3 regions of the Kineococcus rhizosphaerae genome follow, and region 2 is predicted to be linked to each of the others. Evidence: predicted binding sites of a transcription regulator. Region 2 holds the regulator's gene; each other region holds the start of a gene.
What was found. Region 2 encodes LexA, which represses DNA repair genes until DNA is damaged. Its sites were predicted from a motif close to TCGAACANNTGTTCGA; they were not measured.
Positions count from the first base shown of each region.

Region 1: ruvA (Holliday junction branch migration protein RuvA) is a predicted target of LexA. The motif match lies at 2,481-2,496, and genes of this name have one in related genera.
Region 3: CLV37_RS06690 (DUF6504 family protein) is a predicted target of LexA. The motif match lies at 2,217-2,232, and genes of this name have one in related genera.

Region 1 is NZ_PVZF01000001.1:102,485-107,455, forward strand. Features, by position in the region: gene pdxT (pyridoxal 5'-phosphate synthase glutaminase subunit PdxT) at 1-262, shown strand, start outside; gene CLV37_RS00545 (YebC/PmpR family DNA-binding transcriptional regulator) at 318-1,079, shown strand; gene ruvC (crossover junction endodeoxyribonuclease RuvC) at 1,138-1,773, shown strand; gene CLV37_RS00555 (dienelactone hydrolase family protein) at 1,689-2,408, opposite strand; gene ruvA (Holliday junction branch migration protein RuvA) at 2,514-3,116, shown strand; gene ruvB (Holliday junction branch migration DNA helicase RuvB) at 3,113-4,180, shown strand; gene yajC (preprotein translocase subunit YajC) at 4,327-4,689, shown strand; gene secD (protein translocase subunit SecD) at 4,789-4,971, shown strand, end outside.
Region 2 is NZ_PVZF01000001.1:728,800-733,770, forward strand. Features, by position in the region: gene CLV37_RS03535 (proteasome assembly chaperone family protein) at 1-641, opposite strand, end outside; gene nrdR (transcriptional regulator NrdR) at 688-1,191, opposite strand; gene CLV37_RS03545 (LysM peptidoglycan-binding domain-containing protein) at 1,304-1,759, opposite strand; gene CLV37_RS03550 (DUF2277 domain-containing protein) at 1,938-2,207, opposite strand; gene lexA (transcriptional repressor LexA) at 2,387-3,127, shown strand; gene CLV37_RS03560 (aspartate/glutamate racemase family protein) at 3,124-3,789, opposite strand; gene CLV37_RS03565 (ATP-dependent DNA helicase) at 3,840-4,971, opposite strand, start outside.
Region 3 is NZ_PVZF01000002.1:525,890-530,860, forward strand. Features, by position in the region: gene CLV37_RS26980 (aminoacyl-tRNA deacylase) at 1-471, opposite strand, end outside; gene CLV37_RS06680 (PKD domain-containing protein) at 575-964, opposite strand; gene CLV37_RS27445 (hypothetical protein) at 1,005-1,220, shown strand; gene CLV37_RS26985 (DUF6318 family protein) at 1,414-2,016, opposite strand; gene CLV37_RS06690 (DUF6504 family protein) at 2,382-2,780, shown strand; gene CLV37_RS06695 (SAV_6107 family HEPN domain-containing protein) at 2,827-3,258, shown strand; gene CLV37_RS06700 (DNA polymerase III subunit alpha) at 3,331-4,971, shown strand, end outside.

The sequences.
Region 1 (4,971 bases), 630 kb from region 2:
CGACTCCTGGGAGGAGGACCTGCCGCTGGCCGGCATCACCGACGACGGCCCGCCCGTGGACGCCGTGTTCATCCGCGCGCCCTGGGTGGAGGACGCCGGCGAGGACGTCGAGGTGGTCGGCCGACTGGGCGCCGGGCCCGCCGCGGGTAGGATCGTGGCGGTGCGGCAGGGCGCGCTGCTGGCCACGTCGTTCCACCCGGAGATCACCGGGGACGACCGGGTGCACCGCCACTTCGTGGCGATGGTGCGGCAGCGCCTCTGAGGCGCGCACGGGTTTTCGGTAGGCGAAGCAGTTTCAGCGAGGCGGAGGGAAGCACATGTCCGGCCACTCCAAGTGGGCGACGACCAAGCACAAGAAGGCCGTCGTCGACGCCAAGCGTGCGAAGAGCTTCGCTCGGCTCATCAAGAACATCGAGGTCGCGGCGCGCACGGGCGGCGGTGACCCCGCCGGCAACCCGACGCTCTACGACGCCATCCAGAAGGCGAAGAAGACCTCGGTCCCGGCCGACAACATCGACCGCGCCGTCAAGCGCGGCTCCGGCGCCGAGGCCGGCGGGGCCGACTGGCAGACCATCACGTACGAGGGCTACGGCCCCAACGGCGTCGCGCTGCTCGTGGAGTGCCTGACGGACAACAAGAACCGCGCCGCCATGGAGGTCCGCACCGCCATGACCCGCAACGGCGGTTCGCTGGCCGACCCGGGTTCGGTCGCGTACATGTTCTCCCGCAAGGGGGTCGTCGTCGTCGGCAAGGAGGGCACCACCCTCACCGAGGACGACGTCCTCGCCGCCGTCCTCGAGGCCGGCGCCGAGGAGGTCACCGACCAGGGCGACACCTTCGAGGTCGTCAGCGAGGCCACCGACCTCGGCGCGGTGCGCGACGCGCTGAAGGAGGCCGGCATCGAGTACGACTCGGCCGACAACAGCTTCCTGCCCAGCGTCGAGGTCCCCCTCGACGCCGAGGGCGCGGCCAAGGTGTTCCGGCTCATCGACGCGCTCGACGACTGCGACGACGTCCAGAACGTCTACGCCAACTACGACGTCTCCGACGACGTGATGGCGGCCCTCGAGGACGCCTGACACCCCGCCGGGCCACCCGTCACAGCCCCCGCGACCGCCGCGTGCGATCGTGGGGGCTGTGCGCGTGCTGGCGGTCGACCCCGGGCTGACCCGGTGCGGGATCGGGGTGGTCGACGCCGTCCGGACCGGGCGCCGGGCGCAGATGGTCGCGGTCGGGGTGGTCCGCACGCCCGCCGACGACCCCGTCGAGGCCCGCCTGCTGGCGATCAGCGAAGGCCTGGAGACCTGGCTGGACACCCACGAGCCGGACGTCGTCGCCGTGGAGCGCGTCTTCGCCCAGGCCAACGTCCGCTCCGTCATGGGCACGGCGCAGGCCGCCGGGCTCGTGCTCGTGGCCGCGGCCCGGCGGGGCCTGCCGGTCGCCATGCACACCCCCAGCGAGGTGAAGGCCGCCGTGACCGGCAACGGCCGGGCCGAGAAGGAGCAGGTGACCGTCATGGTCACCCGCGTCCTCGGGCTGGACACCCCGCCGCGACCGGCCGACGCCGCCGACGCCCTCGCGCTGGCCCTGTGCCACCTGTGGCGGGGCGGGGCGACCTCCCGGCTGGAGGCCGCCACGCACTCGGCGCTGGTGACGGGCCGGCGCAACGCGTACGCCGAGGCGGAGGCTCAGGCCCGGGCGGCAGGGGCCAGCCGCTCGCGCAGGAACGTCGTCGTGCGCTCCCAGGCCAGCTCGGCCGACTCGCGCCGGTAGTTCGGCCGCTCGTCGTTGTAGAAGGCGTGCGGGGCGGGGTACTCGTGCAGCGTCACGTCCACGCCCGCCTGCTCCCGGATCCGCTCGGCCGTGGCGCGCACGTCGGCGAGGGGGACGGACTCGTCCTGCTCGCCGTAGTGGCCCAGCACGGCCGCCCGCACCCCGGAGTAGTCGGTGTCCGTCCCCGGCAGGCCGTACCAGGGCACCGCCGCCCCGATCCGGTCCCCCTGCTGCGCGGCCAGCCGCAGCACGAACGCACCGCCCATGCAGAAGCCGACGGCGCCCACGGTGGCCGACGTGACCTCGGGCCGGTCGAGCAGGTAGGTCACGGCACCGGCCAGGTCGCGGGCCGCGCGGTCGACGGGCAGGCTCACCAGGAGCTCCTGCGCCTCGGCCGAGTCGTGGGTCGTGCGGCCGCCGTACAGGTCCGGGGCCAGGGCCACGAAGCCCTCGGCGGCGAACCGGTCGACGATCGCGACGACGTGGTCGGTCAGCCCCCACCACTCCTGGATGACGATGACGCCCGGACCGCTGCCGGACTCCGGCACGCGCAGGTAACCGTGGGCGTGCCCGGACTCGGTCGCGCTGTCGAAGGTGACGTTCTGGCGGGGGTTCTCGGTGTCTGCGTGGCTCACGGCGACACTCTGCCCCCGACCTCGCGGCGGCGCGCCTGAGGGGCCGTGTCGCAGGGGCCGTCTAGCCTCGGCTCGTACAAGCGTTCGTCTCGTCCTGGAGGTTCGGTGATCGCGTCGGTGCGCGGGCAGGTGCTCGCGGTTCGGCTGGACTCGGCCGTCGTCGAGGTGGGCGGGGTCGGCATGTTCGTCCTGGCCGCCCCGGCGACCCTGGCCGGGCTGCGCGTGGGGGAGGAGGCGCTGCTGCACACCACGCTCGTGGTGCGCGAGGACTCCCTGACGCTGTTCGGCTTCGCCGACGCCGACGAGAAGGAGGTCTTCGAGATCGTCCAGACGGCCTCGGGCGTCGGGCCCAAGATGGCGCTCGCGATGCTCGCCGTGCACCGCCCCGACGGCATCCGCGCGGCCGTGGCCGCCGAGGACCACGCCGCGCTCGTGCGGGTCCCGGGCATCGGCAAGAAGACGGCCCAGCGCATCTGCCTGGAGCTCGGTGACCGGCTCGGGCCTCCGTCGGGTGCGGTGCCCGCGCCCGTGGCGACGGGGTCGGACAGCCGCAAGGACCAGGTCGTCGAGGCCCTGGTCGGGCTCGGGTACCCGCTCAAGCACGCCGGGGACGTCGTCGACGTCGTGCTGGCCGACGAGACCTCCGACGTCGCCGACGTCGCCGGGACCCTGCGCGCGGCCCTGCGCCACCTGTCGGGTCGCGGATGAGCGAGCGGCTGGTGACCACCGGGGCCGACGACCGCGAGCGCGCGGCCGAGTCGGCGCTGCGCCCGCACGGCCTGGACGAGTTCGTCGGCCAGCAGGTCGTGCGCGAGCAGCTCTCCCTCGTCCTGGACGCCGCCAAGGCCCGGGGGATGCCCAGCGACCACGTCCTGTTCTCCGGTCCGCCCGGGCTCGGCAAGACGACGCTGGCGATGATCGTGGCCTCGGAGATGGGTGCCCCGCTGCGGCAGTCCAGCGGCCCGGCGATCCAGCACGCCGGGGACCTGGCCGCCGTGCTGAGCTCGCTGGACGAGGGGGAGGTGCTCTTCCTCGACGAGATCCACCGGATGGCCCGGCCCGCCGAGGAGATGCTCTACATCGCGATGGAGGACTTCCGGGTCGACGTCGTCGTGGGCAAGGGGCCGGGGGCCACGGCGATCCCGCTGGAGCTGCCCAAGTTCACCCTCGTCGGGGCCACGACCCGCGCGGGCCTGCTGCCCGCGCCGCTGCGCGACCGCTTCGGGTTCACCGGCTACCTCGACTTCTACACGACCGAGGAACTGGTGAAGGTGCTGCGGCGCAGCGCCGCCCTGCTCGGGGTGCAGCTGACGGCCGAAGGTGCCACGGAGATCGGCAGCCGCTCGCGCGGGACGCCGCGCATCGCCAACCGGCTCCTGCGCCGGGTGCGCGACTGGGCCCAGGTGCGCGGTTCGGGGATCGTCGACCGCGCCGCCGCCCGTGCCGCGCTGGAGGTCTACGAGGTCGACGAGCGGGGGCTGGACCGCCTCGACCGGGCCGTCCTGGACGCGCTGTGCCGCCGCTTCGGCGGGGGGCCGGTCGGCCTGTCGACGCTGGCCGTCGTCGTGGGGGAGGAGGCCGAGACCGTCGAGACCGTGGCCGAGCCGTTCCTCGTGCGCGAGGGGCTGCTCGGGCGGACCCCGCGCGGGCGGATCGCGCTGCCGGACACGTGGGCGCACCTGGGGCTGACGCCGCCGCGGGACGCGCCCGCGGGCGCGGCGTGGCAGCTCGCGCTGGACGAGGAGCCCGCGGGGGAGCGGCCGGAGGACTGAGCCCGCCTAGACTGCCCGCTTCGAGCCGGTCCGCGCAGGCCCCTGGAACCCGCCGGGGTGCCCCCGCGTTGGTCGGCCGAGCCGGCACAGGGCCGGCACAGGCACCGGCGAGCCGTCGATCCCCGCCGGTGCGGAGAGGGAATCCCGTGTTTGGTGGTTCGAACGTCATCCTGCTGGTCGCCATGGCGGCCCTGCTGGTCTTCATGTTCTCGAGGACGCGCAAGCAGCAGCGGGCCCAGCAGGAGATGCGCAACGGCATCGCGCCCGGCGCCCGGGTCATGACGACGTCCGGGCTGTTCGGCACGGTGGTCGAGACCTCGCCGGAGGAGATCGTCCTGGAGATCGCCCCCGGTCTGCAGACCCGCTGGACCCCGCGCGCCGTCGCGCGCGTGGTCACCCCCGTCACCGCGGCGGACGCGGTCCCGGACTCCCCCGAGGGCCTCGACCTGACCAAGCGCGACCAGGACACGCCGGGGGACGACGCCGCGGGCGGTGCAGCGCGTTCATAGCGACTGCTGGTAAGACAGCACTCGTCCACGTGCAGTGACTAGATTGTGCTGACCGGGTGACGTTCCGTCACCCGGTCGGCCCCCGTCCCGAGGTAGTGAGTGTCCAACGACCGGCCCACCGGGCCCCCACGAGTGCGCCGCGGCGCACCGATCCGCCGACCCCACCCCGGCCGCACCCTGGTGGCCCTGGTGCTCGTCGTCGTCGCCGTCTTCGCGGCGGTGGGGGCAGGAGCCGTCTGGAGCGACGCCAAGTGGTCGCCGGGTCTGGCGCTCGACCTGGAG
Region 2 (4,971 bases):
GTGCGCACGAGCACGGCCGCGGCGTCGGGGTGGTCGCTGCCGCCGAGGTAGTGCGGCACGTGCGCCAGGACGGACACCACGTCCCGGCCCGCCTGGGAACCGCGCAGGTGCAGCAGCGCGCTGGCGTGGCCCGGCACCTGCGCCTCCACGTCCCACGTGCGGTAGCCCTCCAGCAGCTCGGGCCGGCTGGCGCTGGCGGTGACCCCGCTGGGCCGGGTGTGCGGCACGGCCGTCGGCGCGGCCGAGAGCACCATGGTCAGCCCCACCCCCAGCTCGTCGGCGAGGTTCCAGACGGCGGCCGTGAAGCGTTCCCACTGCACGTCGGGTTCGGGCCCGGTCAGCAGCAGGAACGAGGAGCCCTCCTCGTCGAAGACCCGCAGCACCCGCAGCCGCGGTGGTTCGACGTCGAGCCAGTTCTGCCCGCCGAAGGTCATGGTGGGCCGCCGCGCGCGGTAGTCGTGGAGCTGGTCGACGTCGAAGGTGGCGACGACCTCGTGGCGGCAGGTCTCGAGGAGGTGGTCCACGCTGAGCCGCACGGCGTTGCCGGCGTCGACGAAGCCGGACAGGGCCACGACGAGGGGAGGGTCCACCAGGGAGGGGCGCTCACCCTCGTAGGAGTACAGGGAAGCGGGATCGAGCATCCCGCCATCATCCCCGGCTCGCGGCGGCGGTCCGAGCAGGGGTCCGTCAGCCGTGCGCGGGGACCGGCTCGACGGGATCGGCCGGCAGCGCGTCCGCACGCGCCTGGCGCTGGGCCCGGAGCCGGTCGATGGCCTTCTCGAAGTCCGCCATCGAGTCGAAGGCCTGGTAGACCGAGGCGAAGCGCAGGTACGCCACCTCGTCGAGCTCCTGCAGGAACGGCAGCGTGGCGAGCCCCACCTGGTGGGCGTCGATCTCGGCGGCCCCCTGGGCCCGGACGGCCTCCTCGACCCGGTGGGCGAGCAGCGCGATGTCGTCCTCGCTGACGGGGCGTCCCTGGCAGGCCTTGCGCACGCCCGAGGCGATCTTGGCGCGGCTGAACGGTTCGGGGGCACCGGAGCGCTTCAGGACGGTCAGGCTGGCCGTCTCGACCGTCGTGAAGCGCTTGGAGCAGTTCGGGCACTGGCGCCGGCGACGGATCGAGGTCCCGTCGTCGGTCGTGCGCGAGTCGACGACACGCGAATCCTCGTGCCGACAGAACGGGCAGTGCACCCCGACTTCCTCCCCCGCGACCGGACGACAGCTCTGGTCCAGCCTCGACCGTACGTCCAGGGCGGTGCAGCGGGCAACCGGCCACGGTGCACGGGCGGCGCCGGGCACGACGTCAGTCCCGGTCCGGCAGGGTCAGCCGCTGGCCGACCTGCAGGCTCATCGAGGGCAGCGCGTTCAGCGCGACGATCTCGTCGGCGACCTCGCGCCAGTCCTGCGACGGCGCCCACTCCTCCGCGATCGTCGACAGCGTCTGGCCCGGCAGGACGGTGTGCACGGCGGGAGCCGGGGCCCGCCCGGGGCCGACCCCGGCACCCGCGGAGGCCCCGGAGAGGGCCCCGGTCGCGACGATCACCGCACCGGCCAGGGCCGAGGCGGCCGTGCAGGTGAGGAGCAGGCGGCCCCGGCGCGTCAGGCGCAGGGGGCGGCGACGACCCCGCGCGGGACGGGCCGGGCGGGCGGCCCGCGCGGCGCACGGGCGCGCGCTGCGCTGCCGGGGCAGCTCGAGCGCGAGGGTCGGGCGGGGGGCGAGCGCGGGGGCGAGGGCGGGGGCGAGGGCGGTGGTGCTCACGAGCGTGGACCTCCATCTCGGTGGCACCGCGGATCGAACGAGTGTTCGATGCGGTGTGTCTGTTCTACCACCGTTCGAACGGCGGGACGCAACCCCCGGATCGGGGGGTGACGGGGACAGACGCTGCCACCGGCCTCCGACAGACGGCCTGACCTGCGCGGACGGCCTCGCGGGGCGCTCAGGGGGCGTAGCGCCGGGCGGCCCGCTCCCGGGCCTTGACCGCTTCGGCCTCCCGGTCCTTCGGCGGGGCGGTCGTGACGAGGTCGTCCAGCAGGTGGCGCGTCGCGTGCGCCACCTCGGCCACGGCCCGGTCGAACGCCTCGGCGTTGCGGGCCGACGGTCTCGTCGTGCCCGCGACCTTGCGGACGTACTGCAGCGCGGCGGCGTGGACCTCGTCGGTCGTGGCGGGCGGCTCGAAGTTGTGCAGCTGGCGGATGTTCCGGCACATGCCGACGACCCTAGGCAGCCGTCCCGCACGACACGCCGACCCGCGTGTTCGAACACCTGTTTGATCGGTGGGACGCTGCTGACTACGGTGTCGGCACCGGGTCGACGCGTCGGCCCGGTGGACGTGACCGCAGCAAGTGACCGCAGATCGTGTGCGCAGGACGGGACGGGGAGAAGGACGTGGCCGACGTGCTCGACGGGACCGACGACGGAGAGCTCGCCGACGAGCGGCTCGGCACGGTGCACGAGTTCCCCGACCCGCCCCTGGTGCGCGACGGCCTGACGAACCGGCAGCGTCGCGTCCTGGCCGCGATCCGCGAGGGCGTCGAGCAGCGCGGCTACCCGCCGAGCATGCGCGAGATCGGCCAGGCCGTGGGGCTGACGAGCCCGAGCAGCGTCGCCCACCAGGTCAAGACCCTCGAGAAGATGGGCTTCCTGCGCAAGGACCCGCGCCGCCCGCGCACCCTCGAGGTCGTCTCCCCCTCCCCGCAGTTCGGCTGGGGCCTCATCGCCGGCGTCGACGGCACGCCCGCCGAGGGCCGTCCGGCTCCGGCCTACGTCCCGCTCGTCGGTCGCATCGCCGCCGGCGGCCCGATCCTGGCCGAGCAGCTCGTCGAGGAGGTCTTCCCCCTGCCGGCGCAGCTGATCGGCGCCGGGGAGCACTTCGTGCTGCGCGTGGTCGGGGAGTCGATGATCGACGCGGCCATCTGCGACGGCGACTGGGTCGTGGTGCGCCGGCAGCCGACGGCCGAGAACGGTGACGTCGTCGCCGCCATGATCGACGGCGAGGCCACCGTGAAGGTCCTGCAGCGCAAGGACGGTCACGTGAAGCTCCTGCCGCGCAACCCCCTGTTCGAGCCCCTCGACGGCGACGAGGCGACCGTGCTCGGCCGCGTCACCGCCGTCCTGCGCTCGCTCTAGCGGACCGGCTGCACCAGCTCCACCGCGGCCTCGACCGCCAGTCGCGGCGAGGTCAGCACGGGCACGCTGAGGTCGCGCAGCAAGGGCGCCGCGTCGACCATGCTGGCCTGCGCGAGCACCACGACGTCGACCGGCGGGTCCAGCGGCAGCACCGCCCGCCGGACCGCGTCCGCCACACCGGTCGTGTAGGTCAGGAGGTCCCCCGCCTCGAAGGCCGACCAGGTGTCGGTGCAGCGCACCTCGACGAACTCCACGTCGCGCCCGGTCGAGTCGGCGCACTCGTGCAGCAGCGGCATCAGGGTCGAGGCCGCCTCGTCGAGGGAGGCCACGACGGCGATGCGCCGGCCCGCCAGGACCGCGGCCTCGGCCATCGGGCGGTCCACCCGCACGACCCGCAGCCCCATCTCGGCGCCGACGGCCTTGGCCGTGGGCCCGATGGTCGAGCAGGTGCAGACGACGACGTCGGCCCCCTCGCCCGCGAGGCGGCGCAGCCGGTCGCCGATCGCCCCCCTGACCGCCTCGAGACCCCGTTCGCGCGCCGCGGCCAGCAGGCCGGCGTCGACCAGGTGGCGGTCGGCGACGGTGTCGTCGCGTTCGCCCAGGAGGTCGCGGAAGGTGCGCACGTGCGCGTGCGCGGTGTGCAGGAAGCCGACGGTGGCCACGTCCCGAGCATCCCACGAAGGTGCCCGGCTGCCAGCGGGTGTCACGCAGATCACCCACCCAGCCGACGCAGCGCGGCCTGCACGGTCCCGGTCGAGGTCGTGGGCCAGAAGTCCGGCAGCGACTCGCGCAGGAACCCGCCGTAGCGCGCGGTGGCCAGCCGCGAGTCGAGCACCGCGACGACGCCCCTGTCCCCCGTCGCCCGGATGAGCCGCCCCGCCCCCTGGGCCAGGCGGACGGCCGCGTGCGCCACCGAGACCGTCGTGAACCCGTTGCCGCCGGCCGCGTCGACGGCCCGCGAGCGCGCCGACATGAGCGGGTCGTCCGGGCGGGGGAAGGGGATGCGGTCGATGACGACCAGGGTGCAGCTGTCGCCCGGCACGTCGACGCCCTGCCACAGCGACATCGTCCCGAACAAGGACGTCGAGGCGTTCTCGGTGAAGTCGCGCACGAGCTTGGGCAGCCGGTCGTCGCCCTGGCACAGCACGGGCGTCGACAACCGCCCCCGCATGGCCTCGGCCGCCTGCTCGGCGGCCCGGCGCGAGGAGAACAGGCCCAGCGTGCGGCCCCCGGCGGCCTCCACGAGGCCGGCGAGCTCGTCCATGACGGCGTCGTCGGACCCGGCGCGACCGGGCGGCGGCAGGTGGCGGGCGACGTAGAGGATGCCCTGGCGGCGGTAGTCGAAGGGCGAACCGACGTCGAGGCCGGTCCAGGGCGTCTTCGCGCCCTTCTCGCCCTTGAGGCCGAAGGCCCCCGCGACCGGGTCGAACGAGCCCCCGAGGGTCAGGGTCGCGGACGTCGCCACCACGGTGCGCTCGGTGAACAGCTTCTCGCGCAGCAGGCCCGCCACGGACAGGGGGGCGATGTGCAGGGAGGGCGCGCGCGAGGCCGGCCCGAAGGCGGCCGTCACCCAGGCGACGTCGAAGCTGTCCTGCGCCCCGCGGCCGACGTCCTCGGCCAGCCGGTCGGCGACCGAGAAGACCTCCTGCACCGCCGCCCTGGCCAGGTGCCGGGCCCCGCGGGACTCGGGGTCCTCCTCCTTGCCGGCGGACTCGTTGGCGTCCTTGAGGTCGGTCAGCGCCTGCCGGGAGGCGTCGCGCACCGCCACGACGGCGTCGGCCAGGGCGTCGGGCCACCGGTCGAGCCGGCCGGACGGGGCCTCGTCGAGAGCCGCCTCCAGGGCC
Region 3 (4,971 bases), on a different contig from region 2:
GGCCGGCACCCAGATGTCCTGGTGCGGGGCCAGGGCCACGTCGACGTACGTCGGCAGCGGTTCGGACAGCGACAGGGGAGAGGCCGAGCCGAGGACGGATCCCGTGCGGCGCAGCACGTCCGCCGCCTCGTCGCGGAACAGCTCCGGTTCGCACAGCACCGCGGCCAGCGACGGGAGGAACAGCGGGTGGGCCGCCGAGGAGATGACGAACAGGTGCCGGTCCTCGCGGGTGCGCAGGACGGCGGTGGCCGCGATCGCGGCCACCGCGACCTGCAGGTGCCGCGCGAGCCCGCCGACGTCCCGCACGGTGGCCGGGACCTGCACGACCGTGCCCACCGCGTCGAGGTCGACGAGGGCTTCCGCGGTGCACTCGACCGGCGGCAGCTGGAGCACGGAGGTGGAGTGACCTCCAGGGGCGGCCGTGGAGGAGCCACCGCCTTCGACGGGTTCCTGGCGCAGCGTCCACCTCATGCACCATCAGCGTAGAACCGTTCTCGTCTCCCGTCGCGCCGAACGGCCCGGTGCGGTGCGCCCACCCCGCCCCCGTGGTGGGGTGGTGCTGGGCCGCAGCGCATCAGCGGGTCGGCGCCACCAGGACGTTGTCGCCGGACAGGACGTGCACGCCCACCGCCGGGGACGTGGTCGTCGCCGTCCCCTCGATGGGCCGGTACGGCAGCCCCGCGATCGTGTACTCCCCGGTCCACGTCGTCGTCAGCGTGATCGCGTGGTCGCCGGGGGTCGTGTACGTGTGCGTCAGCGTCTGGTGCGGGTACGCCCGCCCCGGGTCCGCCGTGGGCCCCACCGTCGACCCGTCCCCGAGCGTCCACGTCCAGCTCGTCGGCGTGGCCCGGATCGTGACCGGGAACCCGAGGACCGTCGTGCCGCGCGTGACCGTCTCGTTCGTCGTGGTGAGGATGAGCGGGACGTTCAGGAGCGCCTCGCCGGTGCCCGGCTGGAGGTTCACCGGGCTCGGCGGGAGGCCGACGCGCTGGAGGTCGGAGGCGGTGACGGTGACGGTGGGGAGGGTGATGGCTCCACTGCTCGCGCCATCAGTGCTGCAGGCGCTGCCTTGCGCGGACCAAGGTGTATTACCGGTCCTTGTCCATGTGGTCATAAAAGTCTGGCCGGGCGGGCAGACGCTGTCCGAGGCCCGACAGTTGAACTCTCCAATCGAGATGTTTGGGTTGCTGGCGCCGCAAGCCGTCGTCTTCATTGATTGAACTGGCGGGGTGGACGACTCTTTTGGTGATGTAGGTTTTCGGGGAGGTATTCGTGTAGGAGTATGAGACCTTGCTCCGACCTCCACGTGGGCACCGTTGGCTCGACCCCAAGAGTCACCTTCTGCATGTGCCGGCGAGCAATAGAGGAGGAAAAGAATAGTCAATGCAAATTTTGCGGTGAGGGCACGGATTTTCAATTTGCTTCCCAGATGACCCAATGGTTGTCAATCCACTTCAACCACAGGAAAAACTCGGCCTCGTCCAGACCGGGCACCTCCTCGAGGACTCGATCGTCTTGGTCGACTACGTTATGCGGGGTGCGGCTGACGAGGACATCCATCTGAAGTTCTCCAAGATCAGGCTCCCAGGATCGAAATGAAACACCGTGGAATTTAGTTTCTAACCCCACATTGATATAGCCGTGTTTTAAGAATCCCGCCACTTCGCTAATGTCATACGCGCAGCCAGCACACCCCTCGTCTGAAATTGATTGAAGCAAGCTTGTATCGCCTGAGTTGCGTGAATAGTTCAAAACTTGAACATAATAACTTGCAAAAGCGCCGCCGCCTTGCTCTGAGAATTCCATGGCGAGTTCTGACGGTTTCGGCACTGCGAGCTCCCGCGTCGCCATCGAGGCGGGTGTCGTGCTGGCACTGGGGGTGCTGGCCGCTACTGGTGCGCTGGTTGCCGGCGCGCTCGTCGCTGCAACCGCCGGAATCTCCGGGTCGGCGTTCGAACACCCGGCGAGCAGGGCCGCTGCGGCGAGGGTCGCGGCGAGGGGGCGGAGACGGATCACCGGGGCACGCTCCCATGCCCCGACCCGCCTCTGGCGCCGCTTTCCCGTTGCTGTGGACAGGTTCTCGGCCGTTCGGGTGACGGGGCGAGACCTCTGCGCGACGCGTGACGCTGAGTCCTGCAGGGCGACTCTGCGTCCTGTGGACAACCTGCTCCGGCGTTGACGTGCCCTGAGGGCGGTGGTGTAGCTTCGAGATGCGTTCGAACCGGTGTTCGAACGCGATGTGGCCGCTCGAGACGCGGTCCGGGGGGAGGGGAAGCTCCGCGGGCCGCGTCTCGAGCGTGTCCTCGCGGGCCGCTTCCCCCGGCTCGCCCGCGCCGCGCGGTCCGCCGCGGCGCCGGCTCGAGTGGGGAAGGTGAACGACGGTGAGGCTGTTCTCCGACGAGGTGCACGTCCGGTCCGCGCGGACGGGAGGCGACGATCCCGTGCAGTTCGTCTGGCGCGGAAGGCTCTACGTGGTCCACGAAGTGCTCTCGCGCTGGCGCGAACGCAGCGCCTGGTGGGAGCACGCGGCCGTGGCGGCGGTCCACGGCGAGGCCACCGAGGCCGGTGATCCAGGCGGCCGTGCCCGCCCGGTCCTCGAGATCGGCGACCTCGAGCGCGAGGTCTTCCGCGTCGAGGCCAGTGTGGGCCACTCCGGCGGGGCCGGAGTGTACGACCTCGCCCGCCCCGTGAGGCCGGGAACGGCGGCCGTGTCGGAGGTCGGTGGTACTTCTTCGTCCGAAGCGTCGGAGGACTGGCAGCTGCTGCGCGTCAGCGACTGAGGGCCCGTCGACGGCAGACCCGACCGCACGACCGGAGGAGAACGCGATGCCCACCTTCGACGCTCCCACAGGCGTCCCGCGTCCGCTGACGACGGCCGCCCTCGACCTGCTCGCCCGGTGCGAGGACGAACTGCTCACCGCCTTGCGCAGCGACGACGTGGCCGAACGCTACGTCCACGCCCACCTCGCAGCCCTGCGGGCCGGCGCGGCGCTCGTCGCGGTGCACGGCCGTCCCGCCCAGGGCCGGCGCAGCGGGGGGCCGCGCAGCGTCTGGGAGATGCTGCCCGCCATCGACCCCGCGCTGCAGGGGTGGGCCGACCGTTTCGCGGCGACCGCCTCGGTGCGCTCGGCCGTCGAGGCCGGTCGGGTCGGCGCGGTCGACGAGGCGGCGGCCGAGGACCTGCTCGCGGACGCCGAGCGGTTCCACCGGCTCGTGGAGTCGATGCTCGGGCTCAGTGCCGTGCCGCTCGCCGGCTGAGGACCACCGCACCACCCAGAGACCACCAGAAACACCCGGTCTTCCCCACGGGCACGTTCCGAAGGACGTCCCATGACCACCCGCACCACCCCCGTGGCCCCGTTCCCGCACCTGCACGTCGCCTCCGGGTACTCCCTCCGCCACGGGACCTCCACCCCCGCCGCGCTCGTCGCCCGCGCCGTCGACCTCGGCCTGTCGACGCTCGCCCTCACCGACCGCGACGGCCTGTACGGGGCGGTGAAGTTCGTCCGCGCGTGCGAGGCAGCGGGTCTGGCTCCCGTCCTCGGTGTCGACCTGGCCACCACCCCGACCGGCCTGGCCAGCGGTCTCCCGGCGTGGTCCGACCCCTCGGTGGCGGTGCGCCGCACCGCCTCCCGGAGTCCGGTCCGGGGCGGAGCCGTCGTCGACCCGAGGTTCCCCCGCGTCACCGTCCTCGCCCTGGGGACCGACGACGCCGGCACCGGGAACGGCTGGGCCGCGTTGTGCCGGCTGGTCAGCGCCACGCACCTGGGAGGGGAACGCGGGAACCCCGTCAGCAGCCTCGAACTCGTCACCACCCACGCGCACCGGCCCGACGGCCGCACCGCGCTGGCCGTCCTCCTGGGGCCGGGCTCCGAACTCGGGCGGGCGGTGCTGGCCCGCCGCGACGACCTGGCCGGTGCCGTCCTGCGTCGCTGGCGCGCGCTGTCCCCTCCGGGGTCCCTGCACGTGGAGATCGTCTGCCACCACGGCGCCCCGGGGACGGCGGGCAGCGTCGAGCACGCCGCGCGGATGCTCGCCTTCGCCCGGGCCGCGGGGGTTCCCGCGGTGCTGACCGCGGCCGTCCGCTCGGCCGGGCCCGAGGGGGCGCTGACGGCCGACCTCCTCGACGCCGTCCGCCGGCTGGTGCCCCTGGCCACCCGGCACACCGACCGGGTCAGCGGCCAGGGGCACCTGCTGCCGTCGGCCGACATGGCCCGCACCGCCGCCGACGTCGCCCACGCCGTCGGCGACCCGGCGGTGGCGGCCGAACTCCTGGCCGCCACCCACCTCCTCGCCGACCGTGCGGTCCAGGACCCGGGGACCGACCTCGGCATCGGCGCGCACCACCTGCCCGACCCCGCGGCGCTCGGGCTCGCAGAGGCCGTGGACCAGGACGCCGTCCTGAGACGCCGGTGCGAGGCCGGCGTCTCCCGGCGCTACCCGGGGGCCGACCGCGAGCAGGAGGACCGGGTCCGGCAGCGCCTCGACGACGAGCTCGCCATCGTCCGCGACGTCGGTTTCGCGAGCTACTTCCTCACCGTCGCCGACGTCTGCGAGCTGACGAGGGCGATGGACGTGCGCATCGCCGCCCGCGGTTCGGGCGCGGGCAGCCTCGTGAACCACCTCCTGGGGATCTCCGACGTCGACCCGATCGAGCACCGCCTGCTCATGGAGCGGTTCCTCAACCCCCGTCGCGGGCAGCTGCCCGACATCGACCTCGACGTCGAGTCCGCCCGCCGCGAGGAGGTCTACGCGGCGGTCCTCGGCCGGTTCGGCGCCGAGCGCGTCACGTGCGTCTCGATGATGGACAGCTTCCGGGTCCGCCACGCCGTCCGCGACGTCGGCGCGGCCCTCGGCCTGCCGCCGGTCGAGGTCGACGCCATCGCCACCGCGTTCCCGCACCTGCGGGCCCGCGACGCCCGCACGGCGATCGCCGAACTGCCCGAACTGCGGCGCAGCGGGCTGGGCCAG